2 regions of the Brevibacillus soli genome follow, and region 1 is predicted to be linked to the other one. Evidence: riboswitches for the same ligand, from Rfam matches in the RefSeq annotation. Region 1 holds a riboswitch; the other holds the start of a gene.
The links. Region 1 has a riboswitch for cyclic di-GMP ahead of ACE99V_RS16365 (Flp family type IVb pilin). Riboswitches for the same ligand answer to the same signal wherever they lie in the genome.
Positions count from the first base shown of each region.

Region 2: another riboswitch for cyclic di-GMP. It lies ahead of ACE99V_RS01940 (PAS domain S-box protein); the one in region 1 lies ahead of ACE99V_RS16365 (Flp family type IVb pilin).

Region 1 covers NZ_JBIYSM020000042.1:34,267-40,006, forward strand. Annotated here, with positions in the region: gene ACE99V_RS16335 (CpaE/TadZ family protein) at 1-379, opposite strand, end outside; gene cpaB (Flp pilus assembly protein CpaB) at 392-1,165, opposite strand; gene ACE99V_RS16345 (pilus assembly protein TadG-related protein) at 1,179-2,096, opposite strand; gene ACE99V_RS16350 (TadE family protein) at 2,112-2,495, opposite strand; gene ACE99V_RS16355 (A24 family peptidase) at 2,492-2,986, opposite strand; gene ACE99V_RS16360 (Flp family type IVb pilin) at 3,079-3,294, opposite strand; gene ACE99V_RS16365 (Flp family type IVb pilin) at 3,297-3,473, opposite strand; cyclic di-GMP riboswitch class I at 3,515-3,616, opposite strand; gene ACE99V_RS16370 (hypothetical protein) at 3,995-4,144, shown strand; gene ACE99V_RS16375 (hypothetical protein) at 4,235-5,632, shown strand; partial or broken gene ACE99V_RS16380 (hypothetical protein) at 5,653-5,740, opposite strand, start outside.
Region 2 covers NZ_JBIYSM020000003.1:48,076-53,815, reverse strand. Annotated here, with positions in the region: gene nhaC (Na+/H+ antiporter NhaC) at 1-68, shown strand, start outside; gene ACE99V_RS01950 (sensor domain-containing diguanylate cyclase) at 119-1,333, opposite strand; gene ACE99V_RS01945 (DUF3870 domain-containing protein) at 1,359-1,691, opposite strand; gene ACE99V_RS01940 (PAS domain S-box protein) at 1,733-3,574, opposite strand; cyclic di-GMP riboswitch class I at 3,662-3,744, opposite strand; gene ACE99V_RS01935 (right-handed parallel beta-helix repeat-containing protein) at 3,947-5,401, shown strand; gene ACE99V_RS01930 (nitrous oxide reductase accessory protein NosL) at 5,398-5,740, shown strand, end outside.

The DNA.
Region 1 (5,740 bases):
GCTTTACCTCCAAGGTGTACACGTCCAGTATGGTGGCGACAAGCTGCTCGGAGGATACCGGTTTTACCAGAAACTCTTTCGCTCCGGCCATCATGGCTTTTCGCAAGTAGTCCGGGTCGTCCTGGACAGAGACCATGATGACTGCCGTTTTCGGGGAAACGAGCGAGATCTTCTCCGTCGCCTTCAATCCGTCCAATACCGGCATGTTGATGTCCATCAAAACGACGTCAGGATGCAATTTCAACGTCTTTTCCAAAGCATCCGCGCCGTTTTCGGCCTCGCCGACCACTTCAATTTCATCTTCGAAGGAGAGCAGCTTATTCAGGTTGGTTCTCGTCTCAGCTGAGTCATCCACTAACAATACACGAATCGCCGGCAACTGACTCCCCTCCTATCGCATTAAGGCTGTATTCGTCTGAACGCCAAACGTATTCACGTTTTTCTTGTCCTGCGGGGCCCGCAGCAGAAGGCGGATTTCACCATACGATTCAGCAAAGCCAAGTGATTCCGCTTGCGATGGCGTAACGGCAAGCGTGATGGTGGAGCCCCCCTGTTCCTTCTTGCCGTCCTCTGCCGATTTTTTGGCGTCGTCTTTGCCTTCTGACTGTTGACTTTGAGGTTTTTGATCAATGGGTTCCTCGTGAACTTTTCCCACCGCCAGTACCGGGATGTTTTGCAGAGTCACTTTGACGATGTCCTGAGAAATTTTTAAATCTTCTGCCGTATACGCTACCAGCACGTCCACGCGATCTCCCGGCACAATCAAACCACCTGCTCCTTTGACATTGGAGTACGAAATGCTCATGGCTCTAAGCCCGTCGGGAATTTGCATGGCGAACAGGTTGGAACCCTGGACCTTGGCCACTTTTGGCCGTAAGATGACCTCATCTTCGACAAATGTTTGCAAGCTGACCATTCCAACAACTCCCGACATATCTGTTACGGCATCGGAATGTATGCTTTTCCAGTGGACCTGTACCGGCTTCACCATCTTGTCGGTAATGATCGTGTGCGGCGGAATGGTGGTCGCTGCTACGATAACGGTGCGTGTGGTTTCCTTGGGACTTGCTTCCTTCACTTTTTGCTGCAAAAACATGTAGATCAAATAGGTGGTTACCATCGCACACAAGATGGATATGATCAGCAGGCTTCCCTTTCGTTTCATGGCTTCACCTCGGTTATTCCGTTAATTTTACTGAGTAAACGCCGTAATTTTTCCCTGACCCGAGCTCTCCCGGAGTTACCATGCGTAAAAACCTGCCTGTAATGATCATGTCTCCGCCGCTTCCCTCTGTTCCTTCCAGAAAAAAAGCAGCAAAACCCAAGACGGTGACTGGTTTTTTGCCGTTGACATCGAGGGAGTCAATGACCGGAAGGAACATGATTCTATGGCAGCTGCGGTCGGCGGTTTGATAGGATTGGCACTCGGATCTGTCTATATCTTGATCCATTCGGAATTGAATCGCCCCTTTTACAGGACCGTGATTAATTCCTGTTTTGGTAGGAATTTTGTCTCCAACTTCAATCTCTCCTTCGTACCCGTAGCGAATATTATTCGTCAGAGCACTCGCTCCTCCGCCGCCAAGATCCAGGAAGCCGTAATTACCCGAGTAGCCCTCTCCCGCTTCTTCACTTAGTTCATAAAGCTGACCGTACTTAAACGTCTGATCGGGTACGCCGATCGGCACCAATCCTGTCATCGCTACCGTTGTCCCCGCTCGTGCTTTTGCGTCCGCCCGGACATGGGATGCGTTCACTCCCATGATCTTGGCAAACGAAAGCGATACCGTCTCTTCTCCGTCTGCGGAAATCGTTAGCTTCGCAGGATCTGCCTCCACACCAAACGAGCCCGCGCCGTTTGATTGCACATAGAATCGTGCCGTCTCTTCCGCTTCCGCCTTCGAGTAGATGATTTTCTGAATGCCGGCCAACACGCCAGCATCCAACGCATTTTGCAGCTTTTGCTGCCGTACGTATAACATGCCGACGTCAGCGACGAGAGCAAGGAACAATAAAAAAACAACCATTCCCCCTGCCACGATCAGGCTGACATTGCCGTTTTCCTCACGAAGCAATCGATACCCAATCTTTTTCATTCTCGTTCCATCCTCCTACTCCATTCGCATGGAAATCTCGGAGTTCAGCGATATGGTATCCGGGATCACTCCGCGCAGATAGGGTATTAACAGCGCGTGATCGTAGGTAATGTCAACGGTGACCGTTTCTCCGGCCGTCCTCTCGCTTTCGCTTGGCCGCACTTCATAACGCATGCGTGTTACATCAAGAGACGTCATGTCCTGTTCAATCACGGATTGCAAAACGTCGTTACTGCTGCCCAGACTTGCGTAACGGACCGCATCTCGCGCAGCTTGCTGAACAACGATGTATGCGTGAAACACCCTCCCAAATTCCACAATGCCGCACAAAAGCAGCAGGAGAATGGGCATCACCAACGCCATCTCAACCAGGGCGGACCCTTTTTCATCGCGAATCACAACGCCCCGCCTCCCGACTTCCAGACGTTTCTGCCAATCTCGATCAAGGTACCGAGGCCGATCGCGATTCCATATGGCACTTTTACACCTGTTGTGACACCTTTCAACGACAATCCGTACAAGGCCAGTCTCCAGATTCGCTCGCGCCAAATCGCGTATAATGATAGAAAAAGCCCGACCATACCCATCCACAAACAGGCAGGAAAAAGGAACTGAACCCCCATCCAAGCGCCGATCATCGCGAGCAGTTTTACGTCTCCCGCCCCCATGCCGCCTTTGGCAAAGGGAATGAGGAGAATGAGTACTCCTGCGACAAATCCGATTGCAGTTGGAAGCAAACCGGCGGTCCCTTTTTCCAGCCCGTGAACAAGAAAAGCGGACAGGATACCGGAAAACGTAAGCCAGTTGGGAATTCGTCGGTACCGGAGATCAAGCCACATGGCAACGAACAGGAGAGGTAATAAGACCATCAGATCAATGCCTATCGTCATGCAGAACCGCTCCTTCTTTACCAGGCATCAGGATATAGGAAAGCCCTACCCCAGCGGAGTAGGACTTTCTCGATTAGGGTACGAATAATTGATTAGTTCGTCGGGCTGACTGATGTACCTTGATTTGTTTCGTTGAATGCTTCCAGGATTCTTGTGTAAATTGTCGAAAGACTGACTTGTACTTGACTGAGCGAACTAACCAGAACAATGGCGATCAAAAAGATGGTCAGGCTGTATTCCACCAGGCCTTGTCCGTCTTCTTCCCACACCATTCGATCCATGAACTCTGTCAGGGCAACCAACTTCATTCCTACGGAGCGTTTGTATTCGTAAGGGTGGTGCCGATGTCGCCAAAGATGTTTTCCAAACCGCCTCGCATTGCAGTAAGGCCGCCGATCAGAAGAATGGCAATCAGGCCGATAATCAGACCATACTCCACCATTCCTTGTCCCTCTTCCTCGACAAACATGCGCTTTACGATTTCCATACTTTTTCCTCCTTTTGATATGTGTTTGCAAGCGAATATTGGAGGGCAACCCGGCTGTCTTATCCAGCTGCTCAGGTAGAATGACTGGACGTAGACCCGTGGCTTTGCGTCCCTGACTTTCGACAGGTTTGCCTCTGTATGCTGCTTGCACTCTCACTATACCGTCAAAATATGTCGAATAAACATGCTGAAAGATGGAATTTTATCCCTGCCTGAAGACAGATTTCCAGAACTTACCTCGAGACAATATCTGGAAATACGACGTTCTTCAGACCTCCTTCATCAGTCTCAGGCGATAGTGCGGAAGTAGGACAAGTCTTTATTTTTATTCCATTTACTATTTTTTAACATTTTTTAATGTAGTGCTATGCTCATGTATGTAGATGTCGGTTATTCCGGGAAAAATAGGGCTTGCAATCTAGTTTGAAAGAAACAGGCTATGCAATTCTACCTGGCGAACTGATTAGGAAGGCTCGTCTGATGGGAAAAATGGGGATAAATTGATCGTAGGAGGATGGGAAATGCCTCAGCTTCAGTTGTCCGAAGAAGAATACAACTCCCTGATGGAACGCATCTACAAGATCCTCAACCGCACGGAGGAGCTTGATCACGTGACCCACCACCTGATGTGGGAAGTGTGGCGCGTGCTGCATCACAGCAAACTTTCATAGGGTGTATCCGCTTTCACCCATGCTCCTCCCTCCGCATACTGTGAAGCAAGGGTCATCCCTTGCAACACGAGACAAAGGAGGATGGGAGACATGGGTGTTGATCTTGTATGGCTGCATGGCGTATACGTCCTGTTTGTACTCCTGATCATCGGCATGATGATCATGCGGCGTGATACAAGCCTGGTAAGCATTTTGGGCATCTCTTTCCTCGGTCTCACGGCGACCGGTTCCATCACCGCTTCCGTGGGAGGTATATTTGGCAGCTTCATCTATGCCATCACCGAACTTTTACCTACGATTCTCGTGATTTGTATTATTGTGGCGATGAGCCACGTCCTGACCGAAACGGGCGTAAATGAGACGATGATTCGCCCGATGACCAGGCTGGTGCGAACCCCTGCATTGGCGTACTGGGTAATCGGGATTGTGATGATGGTGATCTCCTGGTTTTTCTGGCCGTCTCCTGCCGTCGCTCTGATCGGGGCCGTGATGCTGCCCGTTGCGCTGCGCGTGGGTCTGCCCGCTCTGGGAGTAGCCGTTGCAATGAACCTGTTTGGCCACGGGATCGCCCTGTCAGGTGACTTCATCATCCAGGGCGCTCCCACCTTGACTGCGAAAGCGGCGGGTATCCCTGTCGAAGATGTGATCTTTGCAAGCGTACCGCTCGTCATCGTAATGGGGTTGGTGACGACCGTCACCGCGTTCTGGTACTTGCGCAAGGATATGAAGAGCGGTCTGCTCAGTGTGAATCAGGAAGTGGCGGCTACTCACGAAGTACAGCCGTCGGAAGCGCGCGTTGCCATCTCTGAGACAGCTCGCACCTGGCTGGCGGCACTGGTTCCTGTGCTCTTTCTACTGGACGTCATGGCGATGTTTTCGTTTGACCTGAAAGGCGGCGACGCGACTGCGCTGGTTGGCGGAACTTCTCTGCTGATTCTCCTGCTCATCACCTTGATCGGACATAAGAGCGCTGCCCTTGAGCAGGTGACAACCAACCTGATCAAAGGGTTCCAGTTCGGATTTAAAGTGTTTGGTCCGGTAATCCCCATCGCAGCCTTTTTCTACATGGGCGACAGCGGGTTTGTGAAGGTGTTCGGGGAAGTGCTTCCAACCGGCTCCAACGGCATTGTCAACGATCTGGGGGTCGCTCTGGCCCACACGATTCCACTCAGCAAAGAAGTGGCCGCCCTGACGTTGACAGCGGTCGGGGTGATTACGGGTCTTGACGGTTCCGGCTTCTCTGGCATTACGCTCGCGGGCTCGCTCGCACAGCTGTTTGCTACCGCTCTCGGCACGGGAGCTGCTACACTGACGGCCTTGGGCCAGGTGGCGGCGATCTGGGTAGGCGGCGGCACGATCATCCCCTGGGCGCTGATTCCGGCAGCGGCCATCTGCGGCGTCGATCCGTTCGAGCTGGCACGGCGCAACCTGTATCCCGTCGCGATCGGTTTGTTGGTAACCACGATTGTGGCCATGTTTTTGATCTGAGGAAGAAAACCCACCCGGCATTAGCTATTCTCACCCCACTCGGCGGTAGCTATCGCTGAGCCGAGTGGGGTCCCTTTTTTCGCCGGGCGGGGCCCCGAACCCTTTTCT
Region 2 (5,740 bases), on a different contig from region 1:
TCCCTTACGCCATTTTTCTCTGGCTTTCTCCGCTGCTTACTTTTGCATACTCGTATCGGAGGAAATAGCGAGTAAACAGCAAAGTGCCCATGAAGCTGCTTGTTCATGGGCACTTTTATTAAATAGCTGACTGATACAGCGTGATGCAGTTTTTTCCCTTTTTCTTGGATTGATACAAAGCCTCATCGGCAGCCCGCTTCAAGTCGTCGGCCCCGTCGGCATGCTCGGGAAAGCGGGCCACTCCGGCGCTGACGGAAACGGGAATCAACTGATGCTCGAACTGCAGCGGATGCTCTCCCAGATAGTCCATGATCCGCCTGACTTTCTGCTCGGCGTCGACGAGCGAGGAACGGACTGACAGAATCATAAACTCGTCTCCTGCATAGCGGTATGCCGAGTCCGTTCGTTCCATGCACGCTACCATCGCTTCCGCCACTTTCTGAATTAATGCGTCTCCCATATGATGACCGAACTGGTCGTTGACCTCTTTTAAATTGTCCGAGTCCAGCATGATCAGCGTAACTTCCTGGCCGGGTACCGCCAGAAACCGCTCCAAGTCCTGATGAAAGGCGCGGTAGTTTTTGATTTTGGTCAGCTCGTCCTTGATCGACATTTGATAAACCTTGTCGTAGAGCCGGGCCGTTTCAATGGCGCTGGCCACCTGAAAGCCGATGATTTTCAACAGTTCCTCGTGCTCCTGTTTATAGGCGAACTCCTGATAGGATTGGGCGGAAATAACGCCTTTCACCTGGTCTTTAAGCAGCATCGGGACAAAAATGCATGTGTTGGTGTCGTTGTTTGCATCCCCCCAGCGAACATAAGTAAACGGGTCGGACTCGTCGTGGGTGCGAATATGGATGGTTTCCCTGGTTTGGATGACCTTGGAGACAAAGCCGTCTCCGAATTGCAGCGTAACAGGTCCGTACTTGACTCCGTTGTCAATGCCGATCGGGATGCGGATCTGCGCATCATTCTCATCGTAAAACGCGATGAAAAAGGCATCCGTCCGCATCACGCGGGAAACCAGCTCAAATGCTTTCCAGATAATCTGCTCTTCCTCAAAGGTTTTGGTAAACGTCTGCCCGAGATCGTGCAAAATTTTCAAATGTTCGGAAATCCAGAGCATCTGTTTTACTTTTTCGTTTAGTTTGACAATTTCGTTCAGAAGCAGATGGTGCAACCTTGTCTCCTGTTGAGGCAACTCCGCTGCGATATCCTGCGCCAACCGGTTGATCTCGGCATGCTCCAGCGTTTCAATTCGGTTCAGCATGGACCGATACCGAACCAGCAGTTCATTCGAAAATGATTCCATGATGGAAGCTTCTTCGCGCATTCACAACCCTCCGCCCCTGCTCTCTTTATGCTTGTTTTCTCATCTCGTGATAACGATCCACTGCTGCCCGAATGGCCTGCAGAACCGCTCCCTGCCCCGGGGCCAGAAAGCGCTCCTGTATGACCTGGGGAATGTCTCCCAAACCGTCGGCAATGCTTTTCCCGCGGAGCAATCCGGCCAGATAATCACTCGTTTTATCCATCACAAAGGTAAATGAGGCATCGCAAATCTCTTCGTTTTCAACGTCGATAATCAACACGCAGCCCACCATCGTGGACACCTCGTAAAGCGTCGTTCCTTTCGGGATCTGAGCAAAACCCGCCGCGAGAACGGTGTTTTTGTCTGCATAATCTGTCATCAATGCGCACCTCTATCCAGATAAATCCTGATGCCAATCTGTCAATTGGCAGGGATCGTCACTTCCACCACGGTGCCCTCTCCCTGCTTGCTCATCATCCGTACATGCCCCCGGTGATTTTGAATGATCCGGTAGCTGATCATAAGACCAAGCCCTGTCCCTTTTTCCTTGGTGGTATAGAACGGCTCGCCCAGTTTGGGAATCAGCTCCTCGGGGATCCCCACTCCGCTGTCTTCAAAGCGGATGACGACCTGATCACCGTGGCGCCGCACGCCAATGACAATGTCGCCGCCATTTGGCATCGCTTCTATGCTGTTTTTCAGAAAGTTGATAAATGCCTGTTTCAACTGGTTTTCGTCGCAGCAAATTGGGGGGATTTCCGTTTCCAGTATCAGTTGAATCTGCACTTTTTTCAAGATCGCTTCCGTATCAAGCAGAGTCACCACATGCCTCAACAGGTTGGCCAAATCCCTCTCCTTGAACGAGGTGGAATGAGGTTTTGCCAGCACCAGCAGTTCGCTGACAATCAGTTCGATACGGGTTAGTTCTGACGACATGATGGAAAAGTACTCCTGCTTCTCTCTGCCGTCCGTCTGCATCAGCTGCAAAAAGCCTTTCAACGAGGTTAACGGGTTGCGTATTTCATGAGCGATTCCCGCGGCCAATTGTCCGACCAGCGTAAGTTTCTCGGAGTTCTGCAGAAGTTCCTGGGTCCGCTTGCGTTCGGTAATGTCTCGAACGATGACGTGCACCGCCGGCTGATCCTTGTAGATGGTCGCTATGCCTTTCACTTCCACGTCTATGATTTTGCCGTCGAGGCGAATGAACTTCTGCTCAATCAGTTCCACTTCCTCGTCTAGCGTTACTTTTTGCAACTGTTCCATTATCGTATCATGGTAGTCATTCTGAATGAATGAAAACAACGGGCGTCCAACCAGTTCTTCCTTGGAACCGGCGCCCAAGAGCTTCATTCCCGCCTTATTGATGTAGACAATCAGGCCATCACGGCAGATCATGACGGTCTCGGGTGAGTGTTCAACCAGGCGGCGGTAGCGCTTCTCTCTTTTCCTCAGTTCTTCCTCGGCGTTTTTCCGCTCGTGAATATCTCGCGAAATGCCAATAAATTCCCTGATTCTGCCGGTTCGCTCGTCGTGTACACCCTTGCAGGTTGTTTCCACCCACTTGAACTCGCCTGCCTTGGACTTGATCCGGTTGGTGACAGTAAAGATTCGCCCATCGGCAAGCAGCATCTGGTGCAGATCGCTGAGTGCCTGTACATCGTCGGGATGAATAAATTCAAACAAGGAGTGACCCAACAGATCGTCGGGCACATATCCCAAGAGGGGATAGCATGCCGGTGAAGCGTACAGACAAATCCCTTCGGGTGAGAACTTGGTGATCATGTCGGAAGAATGTTCGGCAATCAGGCGATACCGTTCTTCGCTTTCCCGCAGCTTCTCCTTTTTCTGGATATCGTGCGTGATATCTCGGGTAATGGCGTAAACGCCTGCAATCTGGCCGTCGGCGACAATCGGGAAATTCTTTATGTAGACCTCAATGGAGTGACCCTGCTTATGGACGATGGTTGTCTCGTATTCTTGCAGGTTTCCTTCCGCCGCCTGCCGGAAATGATAGAGTGTGGCTTCCAGCATGTTCGGCTCAATAAACTGCACAAAGGACATGGACCGCAATTCCTCCAGCAAATAGCCGGTCAGCTTCTCACACATGGCGTTTCCGCCGAGAAAGCGGCCGTCCAGGTCCAATGCGTACACTGCGTCAGGGTTATGCTCAAAAAGCGAATGGTATAGTTGCTCAATCCCTTGATGCTCTCTGAAAAACTGCTTTCGAAGCCCGAATGTTCTTCTTGCAAGCACGTCACTCATAGTTTCCCTACCCTTCTTCCGGACGCAGAAAATGGCTACTCCTTACACGGAAATAGCCATCGGTCTTTTCAAACAGTGAAAAAACCTTTCGGTAACCCGGCCATCTTAGCGAACACCTTAGACCCGTGGCTTTGCGTCCCCATCTTTCAACGGGTTTGCCTTTTCGAAGAATTTTCGTTTGACAAAATATTTTATTGTAGTTCCTATTATACATCCTATCTTTCCAATTTCAATCAGGCGTTTCCAAATTTTTGCTCGTGATCATCCTCGGCTCCCCCACGCATGGAGTTGTCAAAACAGGAAACGTTACTGATTTCGTCAAATTTACTAGCCCGGTCGAGTCATTTCAAACGGACCGAGAATTGATATTCTGTGAGTGTAGGTATCAAGGCTAAAAACAAGGGGGGAGAAAACCTGTTCAGGAAAGGGAACAACCGCAGCATTCACCGCCTTCTGTTGGTGACAGCGATCGCCGTTTGGACGCTTTCCGGACTCGGGATTGCTACCGCTGCTCCAATATCCTTGCAGGCTATGGTTGATCAGGCAAAGCCAGGCGAAACCATAACCATCCCAGCAGGAAAATATGAAGGACCGATTCGGGTTGAGCATCCCGTCGTTTTACAAGCGCAGGGTACAGTTGAGATCATCAGTACCGGCAGTGAGAGCGTCATGACCATCCTCTCCGATCGCGTCACGGTTCGGGGCATTCATATCGTGGACACCCGTTTGAACGGATCCAATGCGTCTCTGGTCGTCAAGGGGAGCCATAATGTCTTGGAGCGCATTACGATTGAAACGATGGGGACAGGAATCCAGCTGCGGGATGCGCACGACAATACCTTGCGGGAGCTGCGTGTGGTGGGAAAAGTGGAAGACAGTGAGCAACCCTACTATAGCGGAGGGCACAATCACGGCGATCAGGCAAACCCGACAGGGAAAGACGCGGCAAAACGTCTGGTGGATCCGGTCAAAAAAGGAAACGGCATTGATTTGGACCAGTCCCATCGGAACCGGATTGTGTCCAGCAGCGTTGACAACATGTTTGACGGAATTTATTTGGAGAATAGTAATTTTAACTATATCGAAAACAATCGCGTGGAAAGATCCCGCTACGGCTATCACTTTATGGGTGTGGAAAACATGTGGTTACTGCACAATACGGGGAGCCAAAACGTGACGGGAGCCATGCTGATGGAAACGACGAAAGCTGTGGTGCGCGACAACCGTTTTGTCAAACAGAGCGATAATCCCAACTCCCAGGGAATCCTCCTGTTTGATGTCACGGACTCGCAGATCGTAAGCAACAGGATCGAGGGAAATCGCGTTGGCATGTATGTGGAAAAATCCAGCGGCAACCGCTTTCTGGGGAACCAAATCAAACAGAACTTTATCGGCATGCAGGTAAGAGAATCGTCGGAAAATGTCGTGACGAAAAACGATTTTGTTTCCAACGTCATTCAAGCCCAAGCCCAAGACAGCAAGAACAACAAGCTGGACGGCAACTACTGGGATAACATGCAGGGCATCGATCTGGATGAAGACGGTCAAAGCAATCTCCCGTACGAAATGAATCCGTTCTTCCTGGCCTTGACCGAAGCAGTACCGCCGTATCAACTGTTCTTTCAAGCCCCCGGATTTGTTTTTTTGGAAGGGTTGTTTACTACCGGTTCGGGGACGACGATCAGGGACGAGGCCCCGTTGATGAGACCGGCATTGGCGCAAATGGAGAGCCCAGAGCCGGTCCAGCATGTAGAGCTACTCGGACTCAGTACGCTGTTGATCTTGGGAACCTGTTTAAACATGTATGTAGGGGTGAGAAGGAAATGAAAAAACTGTGGATGGTGTTCGTAGCGCTGATGACCATTTCCGTACTGATGGCGGGATGCGGCAAGCAAGAGGCACAGCCGGTTGACATAGCGGAGGGCGTTGATAAATGTGAAGTATGTCACATGCACATTGCCAATGACCATCATGCGACGGAAATCGTGCTAAAAGACGGAAAAACGTTGAAATTTGATGATATCGGGTGCATGTATCGCTGGTTGAAGGAAAACGGCAAAGAACAGGTGGATGTTCAGTTTGTTCGTGATTATTACTCACAGGAGTGGGTAAAAGCGGAAAATGGCGCTTATGCCTATGACAAAAGCTTTAAGACACCAATGGGCT